2 regions of the Brevibacillus sp. 7WMA2 genome follow, and region 2 is predicted to be linked to the other one. Evidence: a T-box and tRNA genes for the amino acid it is inferred to sense, from the RefSeq annotation. Region 2 holds a T-box; the other holds one or more tRNA genes.
What was found. A T-box is a leader RNA that pairs with one kind of tRNA and senses whether it is charged. The one in region 2 lies ahead of serS (serine--tRNA ligase), so its partner is inferred to be a tRNA-Ser.

Region 1: it encodes a tRNA-Ser, which carries the amino acid that the T-box ahead of serS (serine--tRNA ligase) is inferred to sense. The anticodon was not compared.

Annotation. Positions count from the first base shown of each region.
Region 1 covers NZ_CP048799.1:4,257,871-4,273,400, reverse strand. Annotated here, with positions in the region: gene GOP56_RS18365 (aminopeptidase) at 1-763, shown strand, start outside; gene purB (adenylosuccinate lyase) at 888-2,195, opposite strand; gene purK (5-(carboxyamino)imidazole ribonucleotide synthase) at 2,212-3,348, opposite strand; gene purE (5-(carboxyamino)imidazole ribonucleotide mutase) at 3,341-3,859, opposite strand; gene GOP56_RS18345 (NCS2 family permease) at 4,118-5,488, opposite strand; gene guaA (glutamine-hydrolyzing GMP synthase) at 5,743-7,281, opposite strand; gene GOP56_RS18335 (transglutaminase TgpA family protein) at 7,570-9,813, opposite strand; gene GOP56_RS18330 (DUF58 domain-containing protein) at 9,815-11,023, opposite strand; gene GOP56_RS18325 (AAA family ATPase) at 11,039-11,992, opposite strand; tRNA gene GOP56_RS18320 (tRNA-Leu) at 12,497-12,579, opposite strand; tRNA gene GOP56_RS18315 (tRNA-Lys) at 12,589-12,664, opposite strand; tRNA gene GOP56_RS18310 (tRNA-Gln) at 12,669-12,743, opposite strand; tRNA gene GOP56_RS18305 (tRNA-Thr) at 12,750-12,825, opposite strand; tRNA gene GOP56_RS18300 (tRNA-Phe) at 12,837-12,912, opposite strand; tRNA gene GOP56_RS18295 (tRNA-Asp) at 12,976-13,052, opposite strand; tRNA gene GOP56_RS18290 (tRNA-Met) at 13,060-13,136, opposite strand; tRNA gene GOP56_RS18285 (tRNA-Val) at 13,154-13,229, opposite strand; tRNA gene GOP56_RS18280 (tRNA-Glu) at 13,237-13,313, opposite strand; tRNA gene GOP56_RS18275 (tRNA-Leu) at 13,333-13,417, opposite strand; tRNA gene GOP56_RS18270 (tRNA-Met) at 13,433-13,509, opposite strand; tRNA gene GOP56_RS18265 (tRNA-Ser) at 13,530-13,620, opposite strand; tRNA gene GOP56_RS18260 (tRNA-Asn) at 13,626-13,700, opposite strand; rRNA gene GOP56_RS18255 (23S ribosomal RNA) at 13,759-15,530, opposite strand, start outside.
Region 2 covers NZ_CP048799.1:3,818,417-3,833,946, reverse strand. Annotated here, with positions in the region: gene GOP56_RS16105 (pseudouridine synthase) at 1-350, shown strand, start outside; gene tadA (tRNA adenosine(34) deaminase TadA) at 365-865, opposite strand; gene GOP56_RS16095 (hypothetical protein) at 941-1,207, opposite strand; gene GOP56_RS16090 (sigma-70 family RNA polymerase sigma factor) at 1,314-2,105, opposite strand; gene rsbW (anti-sigma B factor RsbW) at 2,056-2,556, opposite strand; gene GOP56_RS16080 (STAS domain-containing protein) at 2,553-2,909, opposite strand; gene aceA (isocitrate lyase) at 3,228-4,511, opposite strand; gene aceB (malate synthase A) at 4,535-6,148, opposite strand; gene serS (serine--tRNA ligase) at 6,600-7,883, opposite strand; T-box leader at 7,933-8,173, opposite strand; gene pdxT (pyridoxal 5'-phosphate synthase glutaminase subunit PdxT) at 8,283-8,885, opposite strand; gene pdxS (pyridoxal 5'-phosphate synthase lyase subunit PdxS) at 8,887-9,771, opposite strand; gene GOP56_RS16050 (D-alanyl-D-alanine carboxypeptidase family protein) at 9,928-11,223, opposite strand; gene guaB (IMP dehydrogenase) at 11,599-13,059, opposite strand; gene GOP56_RS16040 (YaaC family protein) at 13,167-14,270, shown strand; rRNA gene GOP56_RS16035 (23S ribosomal RNA) at 14,368-15,530, opposite strand, start outside.

The DNA of each region.
Region 1 (15,530 bases), 440 kb from region 2:
TTACAGCACAGTCCATCTGAAGGAACGCGTTCCAAATAAACGCTGGGTCGTACTTCGTTATCCAAACAAAGCCATGGCCCAAGCTGCTAACATGAGCTTGGAAGGCTTTGAAGATTTTTACTTCTCTGTATGCAATCTAGATTATGCGAAAATGTCCAAAGCAATGGACCCCTTAGTGGAATTAATGAATAAAACAGACCGTGTGCGCATTGTAGGCCCAGACACTGATCTACGATTCTCCATTAAGGGAATTCCAACTATCAAATGCGATGGTAAAGCAAATATTCCAGATGGCGAATGCTATACCTCCCCTGTGCGTAATTCCGTAGAAGGTACTGTTTATTACAATGCAAAAACCAATTATCATAGTACGACCTTTACAGACGTGAAGCTTACGTTTAAAGAAGGTAAGATCGTAGAAGCTACTAGCAGTAATACAGCCTTGTTAAATACAATTTTAGATACAGATGAAGGTGCCCGCTACATTGGGGAGTTTGCAATCGGATTTAACCCTCACATCCTACAGCCAATGGGCGACATCTTATTCGATGAAAAGATCGCGGGAAGCTTCCACTTTACACCTGGTAATGCCTACGATATTGCTGATAACGGTAACCGCTCCTCTATCCACTGGGATTTGGTACAAATCCAACGCCCTGAGTATGGTGGGGGAGAAATCTGGTTTGATGACGTGTTAATTCGTAAGGACGGTATCTTCGTCTTGCCTGAACTACAAGGCTTGAATCCTGAGAATTTAGTGTAAAAAGGAACCGAATGTAAGAGATTCGTCTTCCTAAAAAAGAGAAAAGGAAATAGGCTTTTCATGAACTCGAAATGAGCTTCTGAAAAGCCTATTTTTTGCTGTTATTGATCCTTCAAAAGAACGATTACTTACTTTCAGTCAATCCCAATCGGGTAAAAATAGTGTCCACATGCTTCAAATGATAACGATAGTCAAAGCATGCCTCCAGCTCTTCTGCGGTCAGCATTTCCTTCACCGTTTCATCCTCACTGATAATCTCTTTAAACGAACGCTGCTCCTCCCAAGCTTGCATCGCACGTGGTTGTACAGTGTCGTAAGCTTTTTCGCGGCTCAAGCCCTTATCAATTAATTTAAGCAATACTTGCTGTGAATAAATTAATCCAAAGGTACGATCCATGTTGCGTTTCATATTCTCAGGGAACACCGTTAGGTTCTTCACGATGTTCATAAAGCGACGTAGCATATAGTTAAGCAATTGTGTTGCATCTGGTAAAATAACACGTTCAACAGAAGAATGCGAAATATCACGCTCATGCCATAGCGGCACATTCTCATAAGCAGACAGCATATGGCCACGGATAACACGAGAAAGTCCAGAGATGTTCTCAGAGCCTATTGGGTTTCGCTTATGTGGCATTGCTGAAGAACCCTTTTGTCCTTTTGCAAATGCCTCTTCCACTTCACGAATCTCACTCTTTTGCAAGCCCCTGATTTCTGTAGCAAATTTATCTAAAGAAGTAGCGATCAATGCGAGTGTAGCCATATACTCTGCATGACGATCACGCTGTAGGGTTTGGGTCGAGATAGAAGCTGCTGTCAGACCAAGCTTCTTACATACATGCTGTTCTACATATGGATCAATGTTCGCATACGTGCCAACTGCCCCTGACATTTTGCCCGCTTCTACTTCCACACGTGCAGCACGGAATCTTGCCAAATTACGCTTCATTTCTTCATACCATAGTGCTATTTTCAACCCAAAGGTAGTTGGCTCGGCATGAACTCCATGTGTACGCCCCATCATAACTGTATCTTTGTGTTCAATCGCTTTCTGTTTTAAAATTTCCAGAAAGTCCATAATATCCTTTTCAATAATTTCATTAGCTTGGCGAATCAGATAACCAAGCGCCGTATCTACTACATCGGTAGAGGTTAGGCCATAGTGAACCCATTTTTTTTCATCGCCCTCCATCGTTTCCGAAACAGCACGAGTAAAGGCTACGACGTCATGACGTGTCTCTTGTTCGATTTCATAAATACGGTTTACATCAAAACTAGCTTTCTTCCAGAGCTTTTCAACGTCCTCTTTTGGAATAACCCCTAACTCTGCCCATGCTTCACACGCCAAAATCTCTACTTCCAGCCATGCCTTATACTTATTTTCTTCTGTCCAGATGACGCGCATTTCTGGTCTTGAATAGCGTTCAATCATTTGTTCATTCCTCCGTTTATGACCATATTCCAAGTTTTTCAGCCTGTTGCAGTGCTACATCTACCGATTCGGCTACAAGATTTATATGACCCATTTTTCGCTTTTCTTTGGCCTCTTGTTTTCCGTACAAATGCAATTTTGCTTTCTTGGGTAGTTGATCTATTTTTTTGAGTAAAGGTGCTATATGCTCACCTAAAATATTAACCATAACGACCGGACTAAGCAACTTCGTGGAGCCAAGTGGCAAGTTACTGATTGCTCGAATATGCTGCTCAAATTGCGAGGTGAAACAGGCGTCCATTGTATAATGACCTGAATTGTGGGGACGCGGAGCCATCTCGTTTATATAAAGCTCCCCCTCCTTTGTCAGAAACATCTCGACTGCAAGCAACCCAACCATCTCCAGCTTTTCTGCCAACTCTATGGCTATTTGCTCAGCCTGCTGTTGAATTTTTATATCAATCCGAGCTGGGACTATACTCTGATGCAAAATGTTATCTCGGTGAATATTTTCGGCTGTAGGAAAGACTGCTACTTCCCCTGATACATTACGAGCTACGATTACAGATAGCTCCTTTGTAAAAGGGATAAATTTTTCAACGATCAGTTCTGTTTTAGCTTTTGCAAGGCACGAAAAAGCTTCTTCTATTTCTTCCAAAGAGCGTAATACCCACTGCCCCTTACCGTCATAGCCTCCTGTAGCTGTCTTCATAACAGCAGGCAAGCCCAGCTCTGCAACAGCCTCTCTCACGTCCTCTGCTGAAGCGACGATTCGAAAAGGTGCTACAGGCAAACCATAGACTTGAATCGTAGTCTTCTCCTTAACGCGGTGTTGTGTAATGCCCAATAGCTTACTTCCCTGTGGCACAAAAGCTTCTTCTTCTAAAATGGCTGCAACACCAGCATCCACGTTCTCAAATTCATAGGTAATCACATCACTGAGCTGGGCTAATTTTCGCGCCGCTAGCTGATCATCATATCCTGCGACGATTTGCCGATCGCTTACCTGACCACATGGTGAATCCTCTGTAGGATCTAGCACTACAAACCGATACCCCATCGCTCTGCCAGCGAGTGTAATCATTCTTCCTAGCTGTCCTCCGCCTAGCAAGCCAATGGTACTGCCCGGTTTGATTTGCTTCTGTTTATTCATGAGGCAACTCGCTCGCTTCCATCACCTTTTTTTGGATAGCTTCTCTTCGTTCGGTTAAACGTCGACTTATCTCCTCGTCATTCATCCCGATCATTTGCGCTGCTAACAAACTAGCATTTATAGCCCCTGCCTTACCTATCGCTACGGTAGCAACCGGAACGCCACCCGGCATTTGCACGATCGACAATAAAGAATCTAATCCGTTTAAAGCGGCTGATTTCACTGGCACACCGATGACAGGAAGAATGGTCTTTGCCGCTACCATTCCCGGAAGATGAGCAGCTCCACCGGCTCCAGCAATAATTACCTTCAGACCTCTCTCTTTAGCAGTCTCTGCATACGTAAACATCAGATCAGGCGTACGATGAGCAGAAACTACCTGCTTTTCATAGGGAATCTGCATCTCCTCTAGTATGTGGCAAGCTTCCTTCATTGTTTCCCAATCAGAAGTACTTCCCATAATGACTCCAACAATCGGTGTAACCACGCCGCTTCCCCCTTGATCTTCCATTTTTCATTTTACGTATTTAAGATCATTTCACGTTCAGTTTAACAAAATAAATTATAAAACGTCAACAAAACACGAACATTTTAGTTTTATACCAAAATTTCATTCTTCTTTATTCAATTCCTTACACCAAAAAGAAAAAGCCTTCCGATCTGACTCAAATGAAGACAGTTCAAGAAGACTTTTTCATGGTGATAATCTAGTGATATTCCAAAATCAAATATTGTAAATATCAAAGCTAGTAGCTTTTGATAAAACAACCTATTCACGGAACCAAATGAAGTAAACCAGGAAGATAACAAATAGTACATACATCGCCGGGTGAACTTCACGTGCTTGGCCTTTACATGCTTTCGTCACTGGATAGAAAATGAATCCACAAGCAATACCTGCTGCAATACTAGAAGATAAAGGCATCATTAGCATGGTAAGGAAGGCCGGTAATGCTTCTTCTAGCTTATCCCACTCAATATTGCGTAGGCTACTAGCCATCAGTACACCTACAATAATCAAGGCAGGTGCTGTAACAGCGGGAGTAATAACAGACAGCAATGGAAAGAAGAACAGAGACAGCAGGAACATAATTCCGATGACTACTGCCGTAAAGCCAGTTCTACCTCCTGCGGCAACACCAGCAGTTGATTCAATATAGCTTGTTGTTGTAGAGGTCCCTAACAGCGCACCTGCCATTCCAGCAACAGCATCAGAAGCAAGTGCCGACCCAGGACGCTCCAGCTTCCCATCCTTCAAAAGCCCTGCCTGATTGCAAACGCCTAGCAATGTACCGGTTGTATCAAAGAAATCAACGAATAAAAAGGTGAACACAACAATGAACATGCCTTGAGAAAAAATAACACTCGGATCTAATAAATATGGTAAGGCAACACCAAGTGTCGGAGCTAAGCTAGGAGGAGCCGATACCACTTGGGAAGGAAGCTCTACCACTCCAAAAATCATGCCGGCAATCGCTGTGACCAACATTCCAAGGAATACTCCGGCGTGAATACGTCTTGCTAATAAAACCCCCGTAACCAGTAGTCCAAAGACTGCTAGCAGCGCATTTTTCACTCCTAGAATTTGAGTAGCATCCATTCCTTCTTTAAAGCTTAAATGTCCCATTGTGACTAAGGTAGCTGGTGAATCTATAATAATCCCAGCATTCTTTAGACCCATAAAAGCGATAAACAAGCCAATACCTGCTGTTGTAGCATTCTTGAGATTCTGCGGAATGGCATCAATAATCTGCGAACGAATACCTGTTAAAGACAGGATGAGAAACAAAGTACAAGAAACAAACACACCAGCCAAAGCTTGTTGCCAAGGAATTTGCATAGTTAGAACTGCTGTAAAAGCAAAGAACGCATTTAAACCCATACCCGGTGCTTGACCGATCGGTAATTTACCGACAATCCCCATAATAAGTGTACCAATAGCCGCAGCAAGCGCTGTAGCAGTAAACACCGCATCATGCGGAGGGAATTTTGCTTGTAGCTCCGGCGGCAATCCTGCCCCGCTTAAAATGTTTGGATTGACGGCTAAAATATATGCCATTGCCAAAAAGGTTGTTAAACCAGCAATTATCTCTCGACGATACGTGGTGCCATGTCGATCAAACTCAAAATACTTACGCACCCTTTGTCCCTCCTAATAGTAACCTCTTTAAGTCATATTGCTAAAAAGACAAGTTTCGTTCAAATAATGACGTATAACATTCGGTAATAAATAAAAAACGTGCGATAATTCCTGCTAAACAAGTCGTTATAAGTCGAAAATCCGAACAAAAACTCGAACTTCTATCTTACAACGAAAGTTTAACAAGAACATCGCACGCTGTCAACATAAAACACGAACGTTCATGTTAATTTAATATGAATTATACGTATTTACTATTCCCACTCGATAGTTGCAGGCGGTTTAGAAGTAACATCGTACACAATACGGTTTACGTTGTCCACTTCGTTAACAATACGTACAGAAATTTTCTCTAGTATATCCCATGGAATGCGAGCCCAGTCTGCTGTCATACCATCAATAGACGTTACCGCACGAATCCCTACTGTATAAGAGTACGTACGTGCATCACCCATTACCCCTACACTCTTCATGTCAGGCAATGCAGTGAAGTATTGCCAAATCTCACGGTCCAAACCAGCTTTTTGGATTTCTTCACGCAAGATAGCATCAGATTCACGAACAATTTCTAGTTTCTCTTCAGTAATTTCGCCTAAAACACGAATACCTAGTCCAGGACCTGGGAAAGGCTGTCTCCATACGATTGCATCAGGAAGGCCTAGCTCTGAACCTAATTTACGTACTTCATCCTTGAATAGTGTGTCCAAAGGCTCGATTAGCTTAAACGTCATGTCCTCTGGCAAGCCGCCTACATTGTGGTGAGATTTAATCGTTTGAGCAGTAGCTGTCCCACTCTCAACAATGTCCGTGTACAATGTACCCTGAGCTAGGAAGTCCATATCCGTAAGCTTAGCTGCCTCTTCATCAAATACATAGATGAATTCGTTACCGATGATCTTACGTTTTTGCTCTGGGTCAGTTACACCTTTTAATTTGTTTAAGAAACGTTCACGAGCATCAATTTTGATTACCTTCATATCAAATTTGCCAACGAACGTATCCATTACGCTTTCCGCTTCACCTTTACGCAACAATCCATGGTCAACAAACATGCAAGTTAGTTGATCACCGATCGCACGATGAATAAGAGCCGCAACTACAGAAGAATCTACTCCGCCGCTCAAAGCACATAATACGTTTTTATTTCCAACGGTTTCGCGAATTTCTTTGATCTTGTCTTCAATAAATGTCGTCATGCTCCAGTCGCCAGCGCATTTACAAATATTGAATAGAAAGTTGCTTACAAATTCATGTCCTTTTACAGTATGACGAACTTCTGGGTGGAATTGTACACCATATAGGTTACGCTCTGGATGACTGATAGCAGCAATCGGGCAAGAGTCGCTCACTGCGTCGATCACGAAGCCTTCTGGCAATTCTACTACTTTATCTGTGTGGCTCATCCATACAACCTCAGAAGGTTCCCAGTTGCTGTATAGATCATGTTTGTTTTCAAGACGTATTTCTGCTTTTCCGTATTCACGTTTACCGGCACGTTCTACTTTGCCCTTCAATGTTTGGGACATTAATTGCATTCCATAGCAAATACCCAAGATAGGTACACCTAAGTCAAAAATTGCTGGATCAATTTGTGGTGCTCCTTCTTCGTATACACTAGCCGGTCCTCCAGAGAAAATAATCCCTTTTGGGTTAAGCTCCTTAATTTTTTCCACTGGTGTATTGAAAGGCAACAACTCACTGTATACGCCTAAATCACGTACACGTCTTGCGATCAATTGGTTATATTGCCCCCCAAAGTCTATTACTACCACTAATTCCAACGGCTTTTCCACGGAAAGATCCTCCCTTAACCTTGTATACTCGTGCACTCAGTAGACATGTCCAAAACGTTCTTGAAGATATTATCTCCCTTTCTCTTTTTTGGTATGAAGAAAAAAATTTCTCCCGTTCCATCAAAAAGACAGGCCACCCACCCGTAGATGAAATCGTCTGACATCTTCTAAGGGCAAATGTCCCTGTCTTTAACGTTGTCATTCAAAAAAGAGGCAGTACCGTTTCTCCTGCTTACTGCTACCAAAGTATCATATTGTCAAAAATTCTAGCAGATGATGGGGAAATGATCAAGGTTTCATTTGGCGCAACAAACGCTCAATGGTCTGTTGCCACAACGATCTCGTTTTCCCTTCCATTTCCTTCAAGCCATACAACATTTTTTCATAAATAGTTGTTAAATAAAGTAAATCCTGACGCTCATCTCCACTAATTTGGAGACGATTCACATACTCGCGCAGCGTTTCACCTGAATAGCGTGGGGAAACCATTTTTTCAAATATCGTTAACACTAACGTAAATCTGCGTGGAAAATCATCCTGAGCGTATTGTGTCATTTTCCGCTGCAGCCACCATAAATACATCTCCTGACGTTTTTTCCACAGAACCCATACACCAACTGCTATCAAAATACCAATTCCCCATAGCCAGCTCCATGAGAATCCGGCACTTGTTTTCACTACAGGCTTGTCTGCTTCTTCCATTTGATCTAACTGTTTAGGCTTGTTCGCTTCTTTTTCCTCTGTAGAAGCAGGAATATTGAACTCATTGGCCTCATTAGCAAGGCGATCATAATTTACTTGTAGTGGAGATGTAAAAGAAGCTGTTGCCTCAAACGGTATCCAGCCGCTACCTGGGAAGTAAACCTCAACCCAGGAGTGTGCATCTCTATTTCTCACTTCAATCGTCATATTATTGTTCGCATCACGACTAATCTCCTGACCGGGAGCAAATCCTTTTACCCAACGTGCGGGTATATCAATAGAACGAAGCATGACCACCATCGAAGTTGAAAAATGATCGCAGTAGCCTCTCATGGTTTCAAATAGAAATTGATCTACAAAGTCTTGTCCTTCCTTAGGTATTGGTACATCTTTCGTTTCATAGCGATATCTGCCTGGAGAGCGCAAATAATTCTCTATCGCTCTCGCTTTATCGTACGGATTGTTTGATCCTTCCGTAATTTTTTCAGCTAGCTGCTTGATCCGATCAGGAAGACTGTTAGGCAATTGCAGGTAACGTTCTTCTATATCTTTTGGATAATTGGTCCCCGCCGCAATGATTTTCTTTTCACTAATCACGGGAATCTCGGCTTGCAGCTGATAATGGTCCATATACTGCTGAACAGGTGTAGGAATCAAAGTGCTATCGTCTCTTTCAACAAACAGGCGACTATTTGAATCCTTTTGCATAGCTCCATTAAAGGTAAGAATCCCCTGAGAAATCGTATCATAGGTTAATGTTGTATTTTCTGGGTTTAACTCTTCAATGCCTTTAAGCTGCCCTGGATAAAAAATGGCCGGTAGCTGTTCTCCCTCCGCCTGCACAACAGCCATGACCTTTTTGGTTTCCAATCCGGAAAAAAGCGTGTCATTCCAAATATAGTTTTTAGGATGTACAATGGACTCCAATTGTTTATCGCTTTTTATCCAGCCTTTGCCGGTATATACATCCTTAGCATCCCCGCGCAAGTAATATTTATCATTTGTGGTAATTGTAAATACCTTAGTATCATCCTGCTGAAAGGGACCTCCCAGCGTCTTATCATTGGTGTCATATCCCACTCTGCGGATCGCTTCGCTCTGACCAGTTACAGATTTTCCTTGCAGAAAACCGATCGGATCAGGCCAGTTAGGCTCTGCCTTTGGGGACGCGTATCCTACCCCTATTGCTAATGAAACGATCATTAATGGAACTACAAGCGTTTTCCAGATTGCAGATTGCGTTCCTCGATAGATAAATCCCTTCTGAATAGCTGATAAATGCAGGGTCGTAATTAGCATAAAGCCAATCATCAACGTCCGCATGATCGCCCCACTACCATTAAAAGGCATGAAGGTATCTAATACAGCAAGGTACGAAATGGTGATAAATACAAACCATAATCCTTGTCTTTGCTCTAGCACTAAGTAATTAAGAAGGGACACCAATACTAAAATCATGCCCGAAAAAAGCAGATTTCTTGAAATGATACTCATATTTGTCCACTCTTGATTAACTATCCTGCTAAAGTCTTCACTTACTGCTTGCAATGTTTGCAAAATCCACTCCGGATTAAACAATGAAATTTCCACAAAAGCGGAATGGAAGATGACAAGAGTACCGATGATTTTAATCAATAAACCCAGCCAGTGACTTCGGAAGGTCATATCTACTAAAATGATCCCTGCAACCAGATAGAGAAAGCTACTGATGCTCCCTGTATCTGAAAGGGAGGGCAGCGGTAACAGCCATTCACGTAACAATAAAAACAAAAATAAGGCAGATAGCCATTCTAGCGCTTTTTTTTGCTTTAAAAAGGATGCTCCTAACATCTTAGGCACCCCCTATCTGTTTTAGCTCTTCATATGCATCCACATGAACTGGTGTACACATTACTTTCACAGATCTTAATCGCTTTAATGCTTCGTTTTCCTCCACAGTTGGAATCACATGATCGTGTACCCAGAACAATTGAATGTTACGTCCAGACCTAGCTAAATTGCCCACTTGCAGCACGAGGTCTTTTGTCAATGCAGAGGTAATCAGTACTAGAGTATATCCTTTGGGAAATTCCATTGCCTCCCTCCCGATCACTCTCGCAAAAGAATCTTCGCCATCCGAATGAACTCTGGCTAGCTGATCAAATACCCGAAAAAAATGCTGCTGTGAAATAGCTGGCGGTATAATGATTCGCTCTTTTCCGCGTGCTACAAAACCATACGAATGCATATTAATGCTTGAATAGTAAATAAGGCTGGCGGTCAGCTTTACACTGGTTTCAAAAATATGATGATGAATTTGAGTTGATGCAGGCTTCTGTACGTCTAGAAAGAAAATTAACTGATTCATAGCCTGATGTTCGAATTCCTTCGTTTTAAGCCCGTGGCCCCTAGCAGATGCCCTCCAATGAATCTGGCTTAACCGATCCCCTCTCTGGTACTCTCGGACGCCTCTGACAGCTGCTACATCATCTGAGCGCAGGTGTGCTACATGTACATTGCCACTAATACGCCCGTCTCCTGCGGACCAATGGCTAATTTGCTTATAGCTAGGGTAAACCAAAAAATCATTAAAAAGCTCTATTTTCTTCTGGCGATGTAAAAAGCCAAAAAAGTCGCCACCGACCAGAATGCATTCTTTCATCTGGTAATGTCCACGTGGGATGGCTGGAATTAAATAATGAATGACCTGTTCTCTTTTGAATCCTGGAAAGATTACTTGTTGATGCGGTTCAAAGTAACCTGATAATTTATCAGGAAGAGGTTCGACAATCAAGTTCCAGCCAAGCGGAAACCAAAATCTTCTGCGGAAGGTTAGTGTTATCATTACATCATCGCCTTCTTTAAGTCTTTGGCGATCCACCTCTCGCGTAACCTCCAAGGTTGCAAACATCAACAAGTATGTTAATCCTTCATAAATTCCAAGTATACAAGCGCTATAAAATAAAAACCAACTGACAAAACCACCTTGAAATTGTGCATATACATAACAAATCAGCACTAATAGCGCCAATAAGGCTTTGTTATACTTTCTCTGTTTCATTTAGACACCGTCCTCTCAATGTACAGGAACTCGTGTCTCTTGTAACAACCGGCTGATGAAGCGCTCCGGTGTTTCCCCATCCATTCGTGCCTCTGGCTTCAAAATTAGGCGATGTCTAAAGATAGGAGGTACTAGCACCTTTACATCGTCTGGGATAACGTAATCACGACCTTGGATAAAAGCATAAGCTTGGGCAGCCCGGCATAGAGCCAATGTTCCACGAGGGCTAATTCCTAAGTAGACGCTTGGGTTGCTCCTTGTTTTCTGAGAAAGCCTTACCATATACTCTTTCACTGAGTCTGTTACTTTGATTTGAGTAATCATCGCTTGTAATTGAACGATTTCTTGTACACTAATAACAGCCTTCAAGCTCTCTATAGGGTGAACAGCACCCATACGAGTTAGAATGGCCATTTCTTCTTTTTCTGTTGGATACCCAAGCTGCAGTTGCAACAAAAAACGATCTAGCTGTGCTTCCGGAAGCGGAAATGTTCCTTCGTATTCAAGAGGGTTCTGTGTCGCCATAACAAAAAATGGCTGATTTAACTCATAGGTATTGCCATCAATCGTTACAGAGTGCTCCTCCATCGCCTCTAATAGGGCAGATTGCGTTTTTGGTGAGGTGCGGTTAATTTCATCAGCAAGCACCACATTTGCAAACAGAGGCCCTTTACGGAATTCAAACTCCATTGTTTTTTGATTGTAAATGGATACACCCGTTACATCAGTAGGAAGGAGATCTGGAGTAAATTGAATCCGTTTAAATTCTCCACCAATCGATTTAGCTAACGCACGTACAAACATTGTTTTTCCTACACCAGGTACATCCTCTAGTAAAACATGACCTTTTGCCAATAAAGCAACCAAGCCAAGTTCTATCATTTTTCTTTTACCGATAAGGACTTTTTCAATATTCAGTATTAGATCTTCTATAGAGTGATGGGGACGATCCATCTGGATCATACTCATATTTACAACCCCTTTTTGATTACATTGTCATGTTTCGATTTATTATTTGGATGTTTCATGTAATGATTGTTTTCCTTCTACCAAGTTACTGGAAGATATCTGGAAGAACAAGTGTTAAGTTTTAGTAAATACTCTTTGAATTATAAACTTCATTAAATTCTATTGCATAAAACATTCGGTTTTTACCTTGTCATTTCCTGCGCCATGTATCATCTTCCGTTAGCCAAAGAAATCTATGACAATCGAGTAGCTTTAACCACGCCTTCTATGTATAGAAAAACAAAGCTATGTAGTTCCATTGTTAATGGATCACTATTAATGTAACTTGCACCCTAATAGTAGAAAAAAGCTTCATCAACAATGCTGACGAAGCTTTTATATGATTTGTAGTAATTGATTTTTATAGGTAGCTCTTTATATGACGTTTTTTAAATGGTTTACGTGACAATAAATGATATAAACAAAAAAAGCCTGCAATATTTGCGGCTTTCTACTTTACATGTGTGGTGCGGGTGGAGGGACTTGAACCCCCACGGTCGCCCGCCAGAACCTAAATCTGGTGCGTCTGCCAATTCCGCCACACCCGCATATGAAACTGGTGAGCCATGAAGGACTCGAACCTTCGACCCTCTGATTAAAAGTCAGATGCTCTACCAACTGAGCTAATGGCTCATAATGGCTGGGGTACCAGGATTTGAACCTGGGAATGACGGAGTCAAAGTCCGTTGCCTTACCGCTTGGCTATACCCCACCAAAATGGTGCCGGCGATAGGACTTGAACCCACAACCCCCTGATTACAAGTCAGGTGCTCTACCAATTGAGCTACACCGGCATTATTTACAATGGTGGCTCGGGACGGAATCGAACCGCCGACACGAGGATTTTCAGTCCTCTGCTCTACCGACTGAGCTACCGAGCCTTATTATTTCTATAATAGTAATTCCAATACACGATAAAAATCTTATTCCACCAATTGAATAAATGGCGGAGCTGACGGGACTCGAACCCGCGACCTCCGGTGTGACAGACCGGCGTGAACTCCAACTTCACCACAGCTCCAAAATTTTGGTTGCGGGGACAGGATTTGAACCTGCGACCTTCGGGTTATGAGCCCGACGAGCTACCGAACTGCTCCACCCCGCGATAATAGGAAGAATTAATGGTGGAGGATGACGGGATCGAACCGCCGACCCTCTGCTTGTAAGGCAGATGCTCTCCCAGCTGAGCTAATCCTCCAGATAAATGGTGACCCGTAGGGGATTCGAACCCCTGTATGACAGCGTGAAAGGCTGCTGTGTTAAACCGCTTCACCAACGGGCCAAGATAATTTTTCTCTTAATGGTGCGGTCGGCGAGACTCGAACTCGCACGGGTCGCCCCGCCACCCCCTCAAGATGGTGTGTCTGCCAATTCCACCACGACCGCAGGAGTTATAAGAACTGGTAGCGGCGGAGGGGATCGAACCCCCGACCTTTCGGGTATGAACCGAACGCTCTAGCCAGCTGAGCTACACCGCCACGATCTAGAGAAAACAATATGGCGGAGAGTGAGGGATTCGAACCCTCGCTACGCTTACGCATACTAACGGTTTAGCAAACCGTCCCCTTCGGCCTCTTGGGTAACTCTCCTTATATGGCTCCTCAGGACGGACTCGAACCGCCAGCCTACCGGTTAACAGCCGGTTGCTCCACCATTGAGCTACTGAGGAACAATGTGAAAGAATTGTTCTTTCAAAACTAGATAATGAAAGTCAGCATAAAGGCAATGTGGATAAGTCCTCGACCGATTAGTATTCGTCAGCTCCATGCATTACTGCACTTCCACACCGAACCTATCAACCTCATCGTCTATAAGGGGTCTTACTAGCTTGCGCTATGGGAAGTCTCATCTTGAAGGGGGCTTCACGCTTAGATGCTTTCAGCGCTTATCCCGTCCGCACATAGCTACCCAGCTGTGCCACTGGCGTGACAACTGGTGCACCAGAGGTGCGTCCATCCCGGTCCTCTCGTACTAAGGACAGCTCTCCTCAAACTTCCTACGCCCGCGACAGATAGGGACCGAACTGTCTCACGACGTTCTGAACCCAGCTCGCGTACCGCTTTAATGGGCGAACAGCCCAACCCTTGGGACCTACTTCAGCCCCAGGATGCGATGAGCCGACATCGAGGTGCCAAACCTCCCCGTCGATGTGGACTCTTGGGGGAGATAAGCCTGTTATCCCCAGGGTAGCTTTTATCCGTTGAGCGATGGCCCTTCCATGCGGAACCACCGGATCACTAAGCCCGACTTTCGTCCCTGCTCGACTTGTAGGTCTCGCAGTCAAGCTCCCTTGTGCCTTTACACTCTACGAATGATTTCCGACCATTCTGAGGGAACCTTTGGGCGCCTCCGTTACTCTTTAGGAGGCGACCGCCCCAGTCAAACTGCCCACCTGGCATGGTCCTTCCACCCGATAAGGGCGGCAAGTTAGAAACTCCGTACATCAAGGGTGGTATCCCAACGACAGCTCCACGAAGGCTGGCGCCCTCGCTTCACAGCTTCCCACCTATTCTGTACATGATGCACAAAGTTTCAATACCAGGCTACAGTAAAGCTCCATGGGGTCTTTCCGTCTTGTCGCGGGTAACCTGCATCTTCACAGGTATTATGATTTCACCGGGTCTCTTGCCGAGACAGCGCCCAAGTCGTTACGCCTTTCGTGCGGGTCGGAACTTACCCGACAAGGAATTTCGCTACCTTAGGACCGTTATAGTTACGGCCGCCGTTTACTGGGGCTTCGGTTCAAAGCTTCGCTTGCGCTAACCCATCCCCTTAACCTTCCAGCACCGGGCAGGCGTCAGCCCCTATACTTCGCCTTGCGGCTTCGCAGAGACCTGTGTTTTTGCTAAACAGTCGCTTGGGCCTTTTCACTGCGGCCTCCTCGGGCTATAAACCCTACCGAGGCGCCCCTTCTCCCGAAGTTACGGGGCCATTTTGCCGAGTTCCTTAGCAAGAGTTATCCCGCGCACCTTAGGATTCTCTCCTCGCCTACCTGTGTCGGTTTGCGGTACGGGCACCTTGTTCCTCGCTAGACGCTTTTCTTGGCAGTGTGAAATCAGGGACTTCGGTACTTATATTTCCCTCGCCATCACAGCTTGTGCTTATTGGTGTGCGGATTTGCCTACACACCACACTTACTGCTTAGACGGCCATCCAATAGGCCGCTCACCCTATCCTCCTGCGTCACGCCATTGCTCAAGCGGAACAGAGGTGGTACTGGAATATCAACCAGTTGTCCATCGCCTACGCCTTTCGGCCTCAGCTTAGGTCCCGACTAACCCTGGGAGGACGAGCCTTCCCCAGGAAACCTTAGGCTTTCGGTGGACAAGATTCTCACTTGTCTTTTCGCTACTTACACCGGCATTCTCACTTCCAAGCGCTCCACCGCTCCTCACGATACGGCTTCACTGCTACTTGGAACGCTCCCCTACCCAGTCCATAAGGACTGCCATAGCTTCGGCGGTATGTTTAGCCCCGTTACATTTTCCGCGCAGAGTCA
Region 2 (15,530 bases):
CGAAGAAGAAAGTAGACAAAGAGTATTTTGCCCAGATTCAGGGACGTGTTACAGAGGAGCATATCGCTGCTTTCAAGCAAGGTGTAACGTTGGATGACGGTTATGAAACCATGCCAGCTACTCTCGAAATTCTTCATTCAGGGGATATTTCAGAGATTCACGTGACCATCATGGAAGGAAAATATCATCAGGTAAAGCGTATGTTTGCCGCTTTCGACCTTAAAGTGGTTTATTTGAAACGTGTTCGTATGGGTCCTCTCCTACTCGATGAATCACTTGAGCTAGGTGAATTCCGTGAACTAACCGAAGAAGAATTGAACTCCTTGCGAAAAGGACAAGAAGCCGAGTAAGCGAAGAGCAGAATTTAATCAGTTTGTGTGAGGGAGATGTTCTTTGCATCTTCCTTCTTCTTTTTTCGCAGTTGTCGGAAAAAATCCTTAAGCATCATCTGACATTCTTCTTGTAATATCCCTGCCCATACAGGCACCTGATGGTTAAATCTTGGTTCAGTGCATAAATTCATCAAGGTTCCTGCACAGCCGGCTTTTGGATCAGTTGCCCCGTAATAAACCTGTTCAATCCGACTTTGCACAATTGCGCCTGCACACATCGGACATGGCTCTAGAGTCACATACAGGTCACAGCCGATTAAACGCCATCCTCCTAGTTTTTGACTCGCTTCCCGGATCGCAATCATTTCGGCATGTAAAGTCGGGTCTTTTTGCGTTTCACGCAGATTGTATCCTCTGCCGACAATCTCTCCCTTTCGTACGATAACCGCACCGATCGGAACCTCTCCTAACGCTGCTGCCTTTTTTGCTTCATTCATCGCTTCTCTCATAAATCTCTCGTGTTGTGGTTCCATCTATCATCACTACTTTCCGTACCCATTTTCTATTATTCTTCAGTATAGCTCGCGAGTTATTGAACTTCAAACTCTTCACTCTGATCGATCACCATCTACAATCCCCTGCTTATTTGTTAGTAATCCTTGTAAGATCATACTCATTGACAAACAAAAAGGTGGGCGAGTACCTTGACTCACCCACCCTATATCTAGCAAGCTTCTTTGATTGATTTGAGCTCGAAGTGGCCTCATTGCTAACCAATTCATTCTAGCTTGCTTCTGTTTGGAGATAACGTCTACAGGAATTTGCAACCAGCTTCGAAGCGGTATCCGGCTCCATACCCCGGCTCTACATCTCATCAGAACTCCTCCATTCCCGTTTTATTTATTTTCATTTGTAGCATGAATATAACCAAGTGTTCTTTTATTTGAAACCGGTTAGCTTATATTACATAACGTGTCTTCTCTATTTTTTTGAAGCAATATGACCCGTCGATAATAGATCGCGCAGCTTTTTAACCGCTCTTTTTTGGATACGGCATACACTCATCTGTGAAATCCCCAATTCATTAGCAATCGTTCGCTGTGATAGACCATCTATGTATGCAGCATATATGACTTTTTGTTCCTCTTCTTTTAATTGCTCTAATGCCTCTCTTAAATCTAACTGATTTTCGAGCGCTCCAAAATCATCCACTGGGGAACTGACTAAATCTCCAATTGTCGACCCGCCCTCGTCTGTACTTAGAGGAGCATCAAGAGAAGTTAGTTGGTAATACTCACGACCAGCTAATACCTCAATTGCTTCCTCTACAGACATTTCCATTTTATCAGCAATCTCTCCAACGTCTGGAGATCGCTCCAATGTAATGGTTAACTCATCAATAACCTGTTGAATACGTGCGCCTTTTTCCTTAATGCGACGTGGCACCTGAACATACCAAGATTTATCTCTTAAATAATTTTTCATATGCCCAATTAAACTTTTCATCGCATAAGGCTCAAAAGCAAATCCTAAACTAGCATCAAATTGCTCTAATGAGCGGAGTAATGATATCTGCCCAATCTGATATAAATCCTCATAAAAATCCCGACAGTTACGAGAGATCTTTTTAGCCGCCATTTTAATCATAGAATCATAATGCATTAATAAATCTGTAGCCAGCTCTTGGCAGCCTGTATCCTGATACCTTCGTATCTTTTCCAGATCACTCTCTACTATCCCGGGAGATGACGCTAACATTGGATTCTGCTGCATGCGTATTCCCTCCTAGACTTCCGCCAAGCCATTTAGTAAGTACCACCTCTGTACCATGATCGTTTGATACCTCTACCTCATCCATCAGTGCCTGCATCATGTAAATTCCTAATCCGCCAGCCTTAATATCCGCTATTTCTTTATCATGTAAAGAGTCCGCCTTTTCAGACACCGTTTGATAATCAAAGCTCTCTCCATAGTCTTTAATAACAATGCGCAGGCTATCAGGAGCGGTCTCGAATGCCACGTCAATAAATCCTTCTTCCATTCCTGCATAGGCATGAACAATAACATTATTGCAAGCCTCTGATACAGCTACTTTCATATCCTCAATTTCTTCGAAAGAAAAGCCCATTCTGGTTGCTAATCCATATAAAGAAAGCCGAACTACATCGATAAAGTCAGCATGAGCAGGTATGATCATACGGACTAATTTATTTTGAGCAATCATGCCGTTCCTCCTGTCTTATCCATACGTGATTCCTTTTGTGGCATTAAAAACTTCGTAATTCCAATCATATCGAATAGACGCTGGGTCTTAGGAGAAACTTCCTCTACATTCAAAGTTGTTCCCATTTCATTTCGCATTTTGAGAAAGGAAATAATAATTCCTATCCCTGTGCTATCGATATATCGTAAATCTCGTAGATTTAAGGTTAATGTTTTGTCCTTTTGTATAACGAGGGGCTCTACAACCGTTCGAAAATAAGGAGCCATCGATAAATCAAGCTGGCCCTGTAAGAATACAATTGTCCCTGACTCGGTTTCCTGCTGCGTCACTTCAAAAATATTCGTTGGGTTCATTCTCTTTATCACCTCTGCATTAATAACTAATCTGTTATCATGTAACCACATTTATCTGCTATTGAATCAATCGAAAAGCATTTCATACATCTCTTTGACGATAGGAAAGATTGAGAGAATCCCACCTAATGAGATTCCCCCATGCGCATAAAAAGGCAATCGACATTACTGATATACTTTTCATAAAACATAACCGCATCGTTTTGCTACCTGCATGAAAAAGAGCAGGGTAACTTTTAAAAAGGAACCTGCTCTTTTTTGTATTCATATCGTCTGGTTGTATCATCTTTATGCTAGCTTATCGCTAAACTCCCTCTCCTATCTACTGCCTGAAAATTGCTCTTCTTCTGTTGAGCCATGCAGAGCTGTCGTGGAAGAAGTACCGCCTGAGATGACTTGAGCGACTTCATCGAAATAGCCTGTGCCCACCTCACGTTGATGTCTTGTTGCGGTATATCCCTTCTGCTCACTAGCAAACTCTGCTTGCTGTAACTCTGAGTATGCTGCCATACCTCGATCCCGATAGCCGTTAGCTAGCTCAAACATGCTGTGGTTAAGCGCATGGAACCCAGCTAGAGTAACAAATTGGAACTTATACCCCATCTCTCCGATTTCCTGCTGGAAGGAAGCGATGGTCTCCTCATCTAGTTTCTTTTCCCAATTGAAGGATGGAGAACAATTATAGGCTAATAACTTATTGGGATATTTCTCACGAATCGCTTCGGCAAAACGTCTAGCTTCTTCTAAATTAGGTTCAGATGTCTCGCACCAAATAAGATCTGCATAAGGCGCATATGCCAGCCCTCTGGCAATCGCTGCATCTAGTCCTCCACGTATTTGATAGAATCCTTCTGCTGTACGATCCCCGGTCAAAAATTCCTGATCGCGTGGATCAACATCGCTGGTTAACAGGTAGGCCCCATTGGCATCGGTACGAGCTATCACGATGGTTGGCACACCCATCACATCCGCAGCAAATCGTGCAGCTATTAAATTTCTAACGGCTGCCTGAGTAGGAATTAAGACCTTTCCCCCCATATGACCACATTTTTTCTCAGAGGCTAATTGATCCTCAAAATGAACACCTGCTGCGCCGGCTTCAATCATGGCTTTCATTAATTCAAATACATTAAGTGGTCCACCAAACCCTGCTTCCGCATCCGCTATGATTGGTGCGAACCAATTGACATCTTCCTTTCCTTCTGAATGAGAAATTTGATCGGCCCGCTGGAACGCTTGATTAATTCTTTTTACCACTTGTGGGACACTGTTAGCTGGATATAAGCTTTGATCGGGGTACATGTGGCCAGAAAGGTTGGCATCAGCAGCGACTTGCCACCCGCTTAAATAAATAGCTTTTAACCCCGCCTTCACTTGCTGGATTGCTTGATTCCCCGTTAAAGCTCCCAAAGCATGAACATAATCCTCTGTATGCAGCAGATTCCAAAGTCGATCTGCCCCTAGCTTTGCCAAGGTATGCTCGACTTGAATGGAACCGCGTAAGCGAACTACTTCCTCAGCCGAATATGGTCTTGTAATCCCTTCCCAACGTTTAGACTCCCAAGACTGCTCCAAATCCTTTATCTGCTTCATTTTAGTCATTTTTCTCCACTCCTCTTCCTTTTTTAGATGTACTCATACGCTGGTATCGTAATGAAAGGCATAAATTCTTCTGCCTGAACAACCTCTTTAAACAAAGTAATCGCTCGGGAAAACTCTCCCGCCTCAAAACGTTCGGGGCCAATTTTCTGCTTTAAGACAGCGATTTCCTCTTGGATCAATTCCTCTACCAATTCCCATGCAATTTTAGGGCCATCTATTAATTTTCCATTTGGATGCCGAATCCACTGCCAGACTTGAGCACGAGATATTTCCGCCGTAGCCGCATCTTCCATGAGGTTATTAATTGGTACTGCCCCCATTCCCCTCAGCCATGCCTCTATATATTGAATCGCGACGCTAATATTTGTCCGTAACCCCTGCTCTGTAATCGTCCCCTCTGGAACAGCAAGTAGGTCTGCCGCACATACCTGTACATCGGTTCTCTTTTGATGCAATTGGTTAGCTGAAGGCATGATTTGATCAAATACACTCATAGCAACTGGAACCAGACCAGGATGCGCAACCCATGTGCCATCGTGACCGGCCAGTGCCTCCCTTTCTTTGTCGAGCCTTACCTTCTCAAAAGCTGCTTCATTCGCTAACACATCATTGCGAACAGGAATTTGTGCTGCCATTCCTCCCATCGCATGAGCATTACGTTTATGACACGTCTGAATAGTTAGATCGCAATAAGCTTTCATAAAAGGAACAGACATGGTTACTTGAGCGCGGTCAGGGAAGATAATATCGCTGTTTTTGCAGAATTTTTTGATAAAACTAAAAATATAATCCCATCGTCCACAGTTAAGTCCAGCACTGTGATCCCGCAGTTCATACAAAATTTCATCCATTTCAAAGCTTGCAAGAATTGTTTCTATAAGCACTGTCGCTTTAATCGTTCCTTGTTCAATCCCTAGTCTTTGCTGAGCAAATATAAAAACATCGTTCCATAGCCTTGCTTCTTCGTGGCTTTCTATTTTCGGAAGATAAAAATACGGGCCGGACCCTATTTCCAAAAGCTTTTTAGCATTGTGATAAAAATAGAGCCCAAAATCCACAAGACCAGCTGACATAGGTTGACCATCTACATAAATATGCTTCTCCTGTAAATGCCAGCCGCGCGGTCTCACTAACAACGTAGTGATTTGCTCCTTTAATTGATATACTTTTCCTTCGTTACTAGTAAAAGAAATTGTGCGGTTAATGGCATCCCTCATGTTGATTTGACCTTCTATCGTATTTCGCCAAGAAGGGGAATTGGCATCCTCAAAATCGGCCATAAAAGCTTTAGCACCTGAATTGCAAGCATTGATGACCATTTTCCGATCTGAGGTAGGACCAGTAATTTCAACCCGACGATCCTGTAAATCAGCGGGAATAGGAGCAATCGTCCAATCCGCTTCCCGAATGTCTTTGGTTTCCTCTAAAAAGTGAGGCATTTTCCCTTGGTCAAATTCCTGTTGTCGTTTTTCTCTTTTTACCAAAAGTTCCTGTCGTCTCGCTTCAAATAATCTTGACAGCTCAGCTAGAAAAGCTACTGCATCTGGTGTCAATATTTCTAGATAACGTTCATTCATCTCTCCGGTAATTTGAACGTCAGTTGGATACGGTTGAATTTCAGTTAAAATTCTTTCCATTTTCAACACTCCCCTCCGTATAACTGCCTCAATTATTCAACTAATCCTGATCCACTACATGTACAACAACTGATGAAACCATGTCCCTGGCATGAGACACAGTAACCTCCCTCGTGTGAATGACCTTTCCCCTTGCAATGTGGGCAATCGTTTTCGCCATTTCCATTACATTTGTAGCAGTCCATCTTGCATCCTCCTTATCCTGTGTAAATCTGTATTATAACAATCAAAGTTTATATAAATTAATATATAACAGTTAATTCCGAATTGGCAATCTTTTTTACATGAATTTTCCAATAAATTGTTTTTTATCATAAAAAACCCTTAATCCAATAGCTTTTTTGACACTCAAAATCACAAAAAAACTGGTAGCCGCCTTTTAAATAGACGACTACCAGTTATGCTTTTACCTATGAAGTATATTGCTACCACTCAAACTGTACTTATACAGTTATTTCTTAGCTATAATCCGATCGATTCCACCCATGTAAGGACGCAATGCTTCTGGAATTACAACAGAACCATCTTCCTGTTGGTAGTTTTCCAGTATAGCTGCTACTGTACGACCTAATGCCAAGCCAGAGCCATTCATTGTATGCACGAATTCAGGCTTGCTTTTTGCATCGCGACGGAAGCGAATATTGGCACGGCGAGCTTGGAAATCTTCAAAATTAGAGCAAGAAGAAATCTCACGGTACGTGCTATAGCTTGGAAGCCATACTTCCAAATCGTATTTTTTCGCAGCTGTAAATCCAAGATCACCTGTACACATGCTCATGACACGATATGGCAGGCCAAGCATTTGTAACACGGTTTCCGCATTGTTTACCAGCTTTTCTAGCTCTTCATATGAATCCTCAGGTTTCACGAACTTCACAAGTTCAACCTTATTAAACTGATGCTGGCGAATCAATCCACGTGTATCACGTCCAGCTGACCCTGCCTCAGAACGGAAGCATGCACTAAATGCATTATACTTAATCGGAAGTTGAGCCACATCAAGAATCTCATCACGATGCATATTTGTAACAGGTACCTCAGAGGTTGGGATCAAGAAATAATCTACCCCATCAATCTTAAAAGCATCCTCTTCAAACTTAGGCAGTTGCCCTGTCCCTGTCATGCTAGCGCGATTAACCATATACGGCGGCAATACTTCTTCGTATCCATGCTTGTCTGCATGAAGATCCATCATGAAGTTGATTAGGGCACGTTCTAAGCGAGCGCCCATGCCTTTATAGAAAACAAAACGGCTTCCCGTTACTTTAGAGGCTGTTTCAAAATCAAGAATACCTAACGCATCGGCTACCTCCCAATGCGGCTTTGGTTCAAAGCTGAAGGTCGAAGCCTCTCCCCACACACGATGCACTACATTGTCATCTTCAGTTGTACCTATTGGCGTGCTTTCATGCGGCAAATTAGGAAGGCTTAATAGAATGACAGTGAGCTGTTCATCTAATTCGCGCAGCTCTTCATCCAATGCCTTAATGCGTTCATTCACTTGCTTCATCTCAGAAATCAAATGATCTGCATTCTCTTTATTACGCTTTAATACAGCTACCTGTTCTGATACTGTATTACGTTTATTTTTTAGGGTATCCCCTTCTTGAATAAGCTGTCTACGTTTTTCATCCACTTCAGCAAACTGATCCAGTGCGGAGATATCCTCATTACGGTGCGCCAATCGACGTCTTACTTCTTCAAGATCCTGACGCAGTATTTTTACGTCTAACATGTAAAACCCCTCCAAATTTTAGACAAAATAAAAAACACCCATCCCACTTACCAGGGACGAATGTTAACTCCGCGTTGCCACCCTCATTGATAAGCCATATTGCTCTGCCGTAGTTAAGCAAGCTGGTCTTATCCTCTTCATTCCACGTAAATAACGGTACGCGAGACCGGGCAAAGTTATGTCCTTTACCACTCAAAGATGGATTCTTCTGCCCATTGGGTCGATTCGCACCAACCATCGACTCTCTTAACCAATTAAAACAGAGTACTATTTCTTATCAACATGTTTTTTATGGGTGTTTTTCTTGTTATTAAATGTACTACATGATGTAAGCAATTGCAAACAATGCTCTATGTCCATTTTACACGCTCTGTTTTATTTTGAAAAGAAGAAAGCACCCTATACGGATGCTTTCCCTGTTGTTTGATATTCATTCACCATGTCTAAAAAATATTTATGCAATCGATAATCATCTGTTAGTTCTGGATGAAAGGATGCCGCCAAAAATTGCCCTTGGCGAGCCGCTACGATATTGTCTTCATGCTTCGCCAACACTTCACCCTTATTGCCGATTTTCAGGATAAGAGGCGCACGGATAAAGACCGCTGGAAAGTCGGAAGCTACGCCAGCAATTGGCATCTTGATTTCAAAGCTTTCCTTTTGCCGCCCAAAAGCATTTCTCGCTACCTTCATATCCATTAAACCTAGATGGGCTTCTGGTGCATGTTCAATTTCATTTGCAATTAAGATAGCGCCTGCGCATGTTCCAAAGACAGGCTTCTTCTCATTCGCAAACAGACGAATCGCATCCATAAAGCCGTATTTATGCATGAGCTTACTAATTGTTGTACTCTCGCCACCGGGAATGATCAAGCCATCTATCTCAGATAGCTCGTCCACCTTTTTAATTGCGATTGCTTCTGCACCTGCCAACTCAAGCATGCGCATATGCTCTGCAACCGCACCTTGTAGAGCGAGAACACCGATTCTTGTCTTACTCATATTACCAGCCGCGCTCCTGCATGCGCTCAGCCTGCGGCAACTTGGAAATTTCGATTCCGGTCATCGCAGAACCAAGGTCTTTCGAAACGCGTGCAATCAATTCGTAATCTGTATAGTGTGTAGTCGCTTCTACAATAGCACGTGCGAATTTTTCAGGATTCTCGGACTTAAAGATACCGGAACCTACAAATACGCCATCTGCGCCTAGTTGCATCATCAAAGCAGCATCAGAAGGTGTAGCAACACCACCAGCCGCGAAGTTTACAACAGGAAGCTTTCCTGTTTTGTGAATTTGCTCTAACAATTCATACGGAGCTCCAAGATTTTTCGCTTCAGCCATTAATTCATCATAAGACATGCTTTGCACTTTACGGATTTGTGATTGCATCGTACGCATATGGCGAACAGCCTCAACAATGTTTCCTGTTCCTGGCTCCCCTTTTGTACGAATCATCGATGCACCTTCTCCGATACGACGAAGAGCTTCACCCAAATCACGCGCTCCACAAACAAATGGCACTGTGAAATCTTTTTTATTAATATGGTACAAGTCATCAGCAGGAGTAAGTACTTCGCTTTCATCAAGATAATCTACTCCCATAGATTCAAGGACACGTGCTTCTACAAAATGACCAATACGTGCTTTTGCCATTACAGGAATCGTAACCGCTTTTAATACTTCCTCTACAATTCCTAGATCAGCCATGCGCGCTACGCCACCGGCCGCACGAATATCAGATGGAACGCGTTCCAGTGCCATAACGGCTACTGCACCCGCAGCTTCCGCAATTTTAGCTTGCTCGGCGTTAACAACGTCCATAATTACGCCGCCTTTTTGCATTTCTGCCATTCCACGTTTAACACGATCTGTACCTACCTGTACCATCAGTGAGCCTCCCCTATAAGTGAACATCCCTACAAAAGGATTAGATTTGCAACATTGTTTTTATTGTAAACCAATCAGAAAAAGTAGACAACATATCTTGACAGAATATTTGCCTTCTTTTAAAGTTCTGCCCTCCGTAGCACTACCCCTGCTTGATTAGCCAACAATACTTTTAAACAGATTAGCGATAAATTCGAAGATACTTCTAAAGAATAGGCGAATCCAGCTACCTTCTTCTACATCCTCAGCAGCTATTAAATCTACCCCGCCCTTTTGATTGCTTGGCATCAAATAATCGCTTTTTCCTTCTGTATCAAGGTAGACTGTTCCAATCACGTCACCTTTTTTAATAGGCGCGGTCAAAGGTTTATATTCTACACGCGGCGTTACTTTCGCTTCTTCTCCGATTTTACCCACAACATTAACTGATTTAGCGGTAATAGCCGGAACCTCTAGAGATACACCCTTTTTAAGTGGCGCATTTTCAAATCCTGGAACAGGAACGCCTTTTCCCAGTTTTTCCGTAGCTTTGTAGGTGCTATAGCCATAATTTAATAACTTTTTGGTTTCTTCAAAACGGCTTGTTTTTGTTTTAGCTCCCATGACAACTGTGATCAGGCGCATTCCATCACGATAAGCCGTTCCCGTAAAGCAAAATTGTGCTGCATCCGTATAACCAGTTTTAAGACCATCTACTCCAAGCGTTTCATTCGGCAAGCCTGGAAGCATCCAGTTATTGTTTGCTAGCTTGATTTCTTCTTTTTGACCTTCACGGAACACCCAGCGCGGGATTTTAGAAATTTCTAATGCCTCAGGATAATCACTCACTAAACGATCCGCCAAGATAGCTGCATCACGTGCAGACATCACATTATCCTTGCTCGTATCCGCTGGTTTATAAGGTCCTAATTCATTAGCAGGCAATCCAGTGGATGTAACAAAAAACGTATTTTTCATCCCAATCTCTTGGGCTTTTTTATTCATCATGTCTACAAAGTTGGCTTCAGTTCCGCCAATCTTTTCTGCTAACAGGGCTGTAGCATCGTTAGCTGAGGCAATCGCCATAGCTTTATATAGTTCACTTACCTTGTGACTTTCCCCAGCATTTAAGTACACGCCTGAGGAATCCTTCTTTTTGGCAATAAAGAAAGCATAGTCACTAACAGGTACAAGTTCATCTTGTTTAATTTTACCTTTTTTAATAGCCTCTAATACCAGATACTCTGTCATCATTTTAGTCATACTAGCTGGTGGTAATGGCTGATCTGGGTTTTTACTGTACAAAACCTTTCCCGTTGATGCCTCGACTAAAATTGCTGAACTCGCCACTAGATCAAGATTGGCAGCCGTCTCAGCAGCAGAAGCCTGCATTGCTCCTCCCACAATGGATAGCATACCAATTGCACCAGCCAATAAAAGTTTGCTTACTCTTGCTGTCCATTTGTGCATCATGTCTACAATCACTCCCCCTACTTTTAAAAATATCCTTTTTTTCTTTTTTCCTGTTGAACACAGTCTTTAGTCTATCATACTAAAAGCCGTTGTTTGAAGAGGACCAGACGCATCTCCATGAGAAAAAGAACTGGTAATCGTATCCATCAGGAAAACCCTTCTTTTAACCTGACGTTCTAAAAGGATATTTGGATTCAGATTTTCTTTTTTTATTTAGGACATCGTTTCGAATTCTGCAATCCTATATGGTAATGATCTACTCTACGACTTATATTCTAGTCTTTGGATTATATAAAAAACAAAAGGACTCCCAAATGGAAAGCCCTTTTGTCTTACCTTGCTTGTTAGCTTGGTAAAGCGATCGTTGCCCTATCCTTATGAAATAGAGTAGTTCGGAGATTCTTTTGTAATTTGAACATCATGCGGATGGCTTTCGCGCAAGCCTGCACCAGTAATACGAACGAAAGTAGACTTGTCACGTAGATCAGCAATGGTTGCCGCTCCACAATAGCCCATACCAGCTCTTAGACCACCAACAAGCTGATACACAACATCAGCCAAAGGCCCTTTATAAGCTACGCGTCCTTCAATACCTTCAGGAACAAGCTTCTGAGCATTCTCCTGGAAGTAACGATCTTTACTTCCCGCTTTCATAGCGCCAATGGAGCCCATTCCGCGATAAACTTTAAAACGGCGTCCTTGATAAATTTCAAATTCACCTGGAGATTCATCTGTACCTGCAAACAAACTACCAATCATGATAACAGATGCACCAGCACCTATAGCTTTTGCTAGGTCACCAGAGTATTTAATACCACCATCAGCGATAACTGGAATATTATATTGACGTGCTGCGGTCGCACATTCATAAATCGCTGTGATTTGTGGAACCCCAATACCGGCAACAACACGAGTCGTACAAATGGAACCAGGACCAATTCCCACTTTAATAACAGAAGCTCCTGCTTCAATTAGGTCCTTCGTAGCTTGTCCAGTAGCGACGTTACCAGCAATAATCGTTAAATCAGGGTAAAGACTGCGGACCTTCTTAACGGTCTCTAGAACCCCTTTAGAATGGCCGTGAGCTGTATCAATAACTAGTACATCAATTCCTGCTTGTACTAAAGCTTCTGTACGCTCAAATGTATCATTGGATACCCCTACTGCTGCCCCGCAAAGCAATCGTCCTTGCTCATCCTTCGCTGCATTCGGATATTGAATAAGCTTTTCGATATCCTTAATCGTAATAAGCCCTTTTAAGACATTATTTTCATCTACCAAAGGTAGCTTTTCGATTTTATGCTTCTGTAAAATTTGTTCAGCTTCTGGCAATGTAGTGCCTACAGGTGCTGTAACTAGATTTTCTTTAGTCATTACATCTTTCACCATGATGGAGAAGTCATGTACAAAACGTAGATCACGATTTGTTAAAATACCAATCAATTGGTTTTGATCGTTAACGATTGGTACACCGGAAATACGATATTTACCCATGAGGGCATCTGCATCTGCAACAGTGTGGTTTTCAGTTAACGAAAATGGGTTTGTTATAACACCACTTTCAGAGCGCTTTACGCGATCTACCTCACTTGCTTGCTGTTCAATGGTCATATTTTTATGAATGATACCTAGACCGCCTTGACGAGCCATTGCAATAGCAAGTGCAGATTCGGTTACTGTATCCATACCGGCGCTGATTAATGGTATGTTGAGTTTCACCTTTTTGCTTAATACTGTGGATACATTAACGTCTTTTGGAAGCACTTCTGATTTAGCTGGTACCAATAATACGTCATCAAAAGTTAAGCCTTCCTTAGCAAACTTATTTTCCCACACGGTTCAAGGACCCCTTTCAGCCGAAAATCTTTTCATCAGTGTAGCAAACGGCTCAATTTAATGTCAAGGAATGCTTATATTGTTCGCTTTTATAGGAGAAAATATAAATGTTTCTTAGATTCCATAAGAATATCATTTATAAAAGTGAATATTCGGAAAATAAAGGGGTAGTTTTTTCCATGTCTCTTCAAGATGTCTGGCAACAGCTTTCTATTATGGAAACAGAGCCTACTTCACGATCCTTTCTTACAGCCTCTTATCATAGAATGGGCTTACAAAATCCTGAAAAGCATGCCTTTCAAAACAGTACTCGTTTTTTATATACCTGGATGCAGGCTAGACATTATTATGAAATGGCTGCGAAAAGCTCTTTATTAATTAAGCCTCTCTTATTATTTTACGGATGCGTTCATCTACTCAAGGGTCTAATCCTTGCCAAAGATCCAGATTATCCCCAAAACAGTCGCATGCTACAGCATGGTGTTACAGCACGAAAAGTTAAGAAAAATCCCTACCATTTATTAGATGATGAAATGAAACCCCAAAAGGAAGGCTTCTTTCCACATCTATGTCGACTCCTTTCGATCCATCCCATATCGGATCGTTATCGAGTAAGTGATCTTTTCTTATCAATACCTGAGCTTCGTGAGGAAATGGACCATTTTCAAAAACCAAGTCCTTGGGTAGCTGTGTCAATCATGACAGAGCGACCCTTTGTGTTTGCTCTGCCTCATGCTAGCCAAGGGGCACTTTCTTATTCAGACGAAACCTTACAGCATTATTTAAATCGTCTATTTCCTGCTACTAATAATCAAGGAACCTCCGGAAGCTTTCCTTTATTCTGTACCCTTAGACAAAACACCGATAAAGCTAGGTTCACTCTTCCTTCAACTTCATCTGTTTCGAATCAGGGACGACTTTTTGAGTGTGATGACCGAGTGTCTCTGTTTGAGCATCCCCTCTTTTCAATAGATCAGAATAGAAATATTTATCTTTGGAATGATATCGAGAATCATCCTGTTCCCCAATTTGCAAATCATTATTTACTGCTCTATGGTCTAAGCATGCTTTGTCGTTATGAAAGCGAATTATGGGGAGATCTAGTGTTGTCACATCAGTATGCAGAAAAATTATTAATAGATAGGTTCTGCAAGCATCATATGGGGATTTTCCCCTATATGGTAGAACAGCAATTACAACTCCTTAAATAATCTGTTCACACACCAAAAAAGCTAGTTACCATGAATGGTAGCTAGCTTCTATCTTTATTCCCTGAAAACTAGATAATGAAGTCAGCATAAAGGCAATGTGGATAAGTCCTCGACCGATTAGTATTCGTCAGCTCCATGCATTACTGCACTTCCACACCGAACCTATCAACCTCATCGTCTATAAGGGGTCTTACTAGCTTGCGCTATGGGAAGTCTCATCTTGAAGGGGGCTTCACGCTTAGATGCTTTCAGCGCTTATCCCGTCCGCACATAGCTACCCAGCTGTGCCACTGGCGTGACAACTGGTGCACCAGAGGTGCGTCCATCCCGGTCCTCTCGTACTAAGGACAGCTCTCCTCAAACTTCCTACGCCCGCGACAGATAGGGACCGAACTGTCTCACGACGTTCTGAACCCAGCTCGCGTACCGCTTTAATGGGCGAACAGCCCAACCCTTGGGACCTACTTCAGCCCCAGGATGCGATGAGCCGACATCGAGGTGCCAAACCTCCCCGTCGATGTGGACTCTTGGGGGAGATAAGCCTGTTATCCCCAGGGTAGCTTTTATCCGTTGAGCGATGGCCCTTCCATGCGGAACCACCGGATCACTAAGCCCGACTTTCGTCCCTGCTCGACTTGTAGGTCTCGCAGTCAAGCTCCCTTGTGCCTTTACACTCTACGAATGATTTCCGACCATTCTGAGGGAACCTTTGGGCGCCTCCGTTACTCTTTAGGAGGCGACCGCCCCAGTCAAACTGCCCACCTGGCATGGTCCTTCCACCCGATAAGGGCGGCAAGTTAGAAACTCCGTACATCAAGGGTGGTATCCCAACGACAGCTCCACGAAGGCTGGCGCCCTCGCTTCACAGCTTCCCACCTATTCTGTACATGATGCACAAAGTTTCAATACCAGGCTACAGTAAAGCTCCATGGGGTCTTTCCGTCTTGTCGCGGGTAACCTGCATCTTCACAGGTATTATGATTTCACCGGGTCTCTTGCCGAGACAGCGCCCAAGTCGTTACGCCTTTCGTGCGGGTCGGAACTTACCCGACAAGGAATTTCGCTACCTTAGGACCGTTATAGTTACGGCCGCCGTTTACTGGGGCTTCGGTTCAAAGCTTCGCTTGCGCTAACTCATCCCCTTAACCTTCCAGCACCGGGCAGGCGTCAGCCCCTATACTTCGCCTTGCGGCTTCGCAGAGACCTGTGTTTTTGCTAAACAGTCGCTTGGGCCTTTTCACTGCGGCCTCCTCGGGCTAT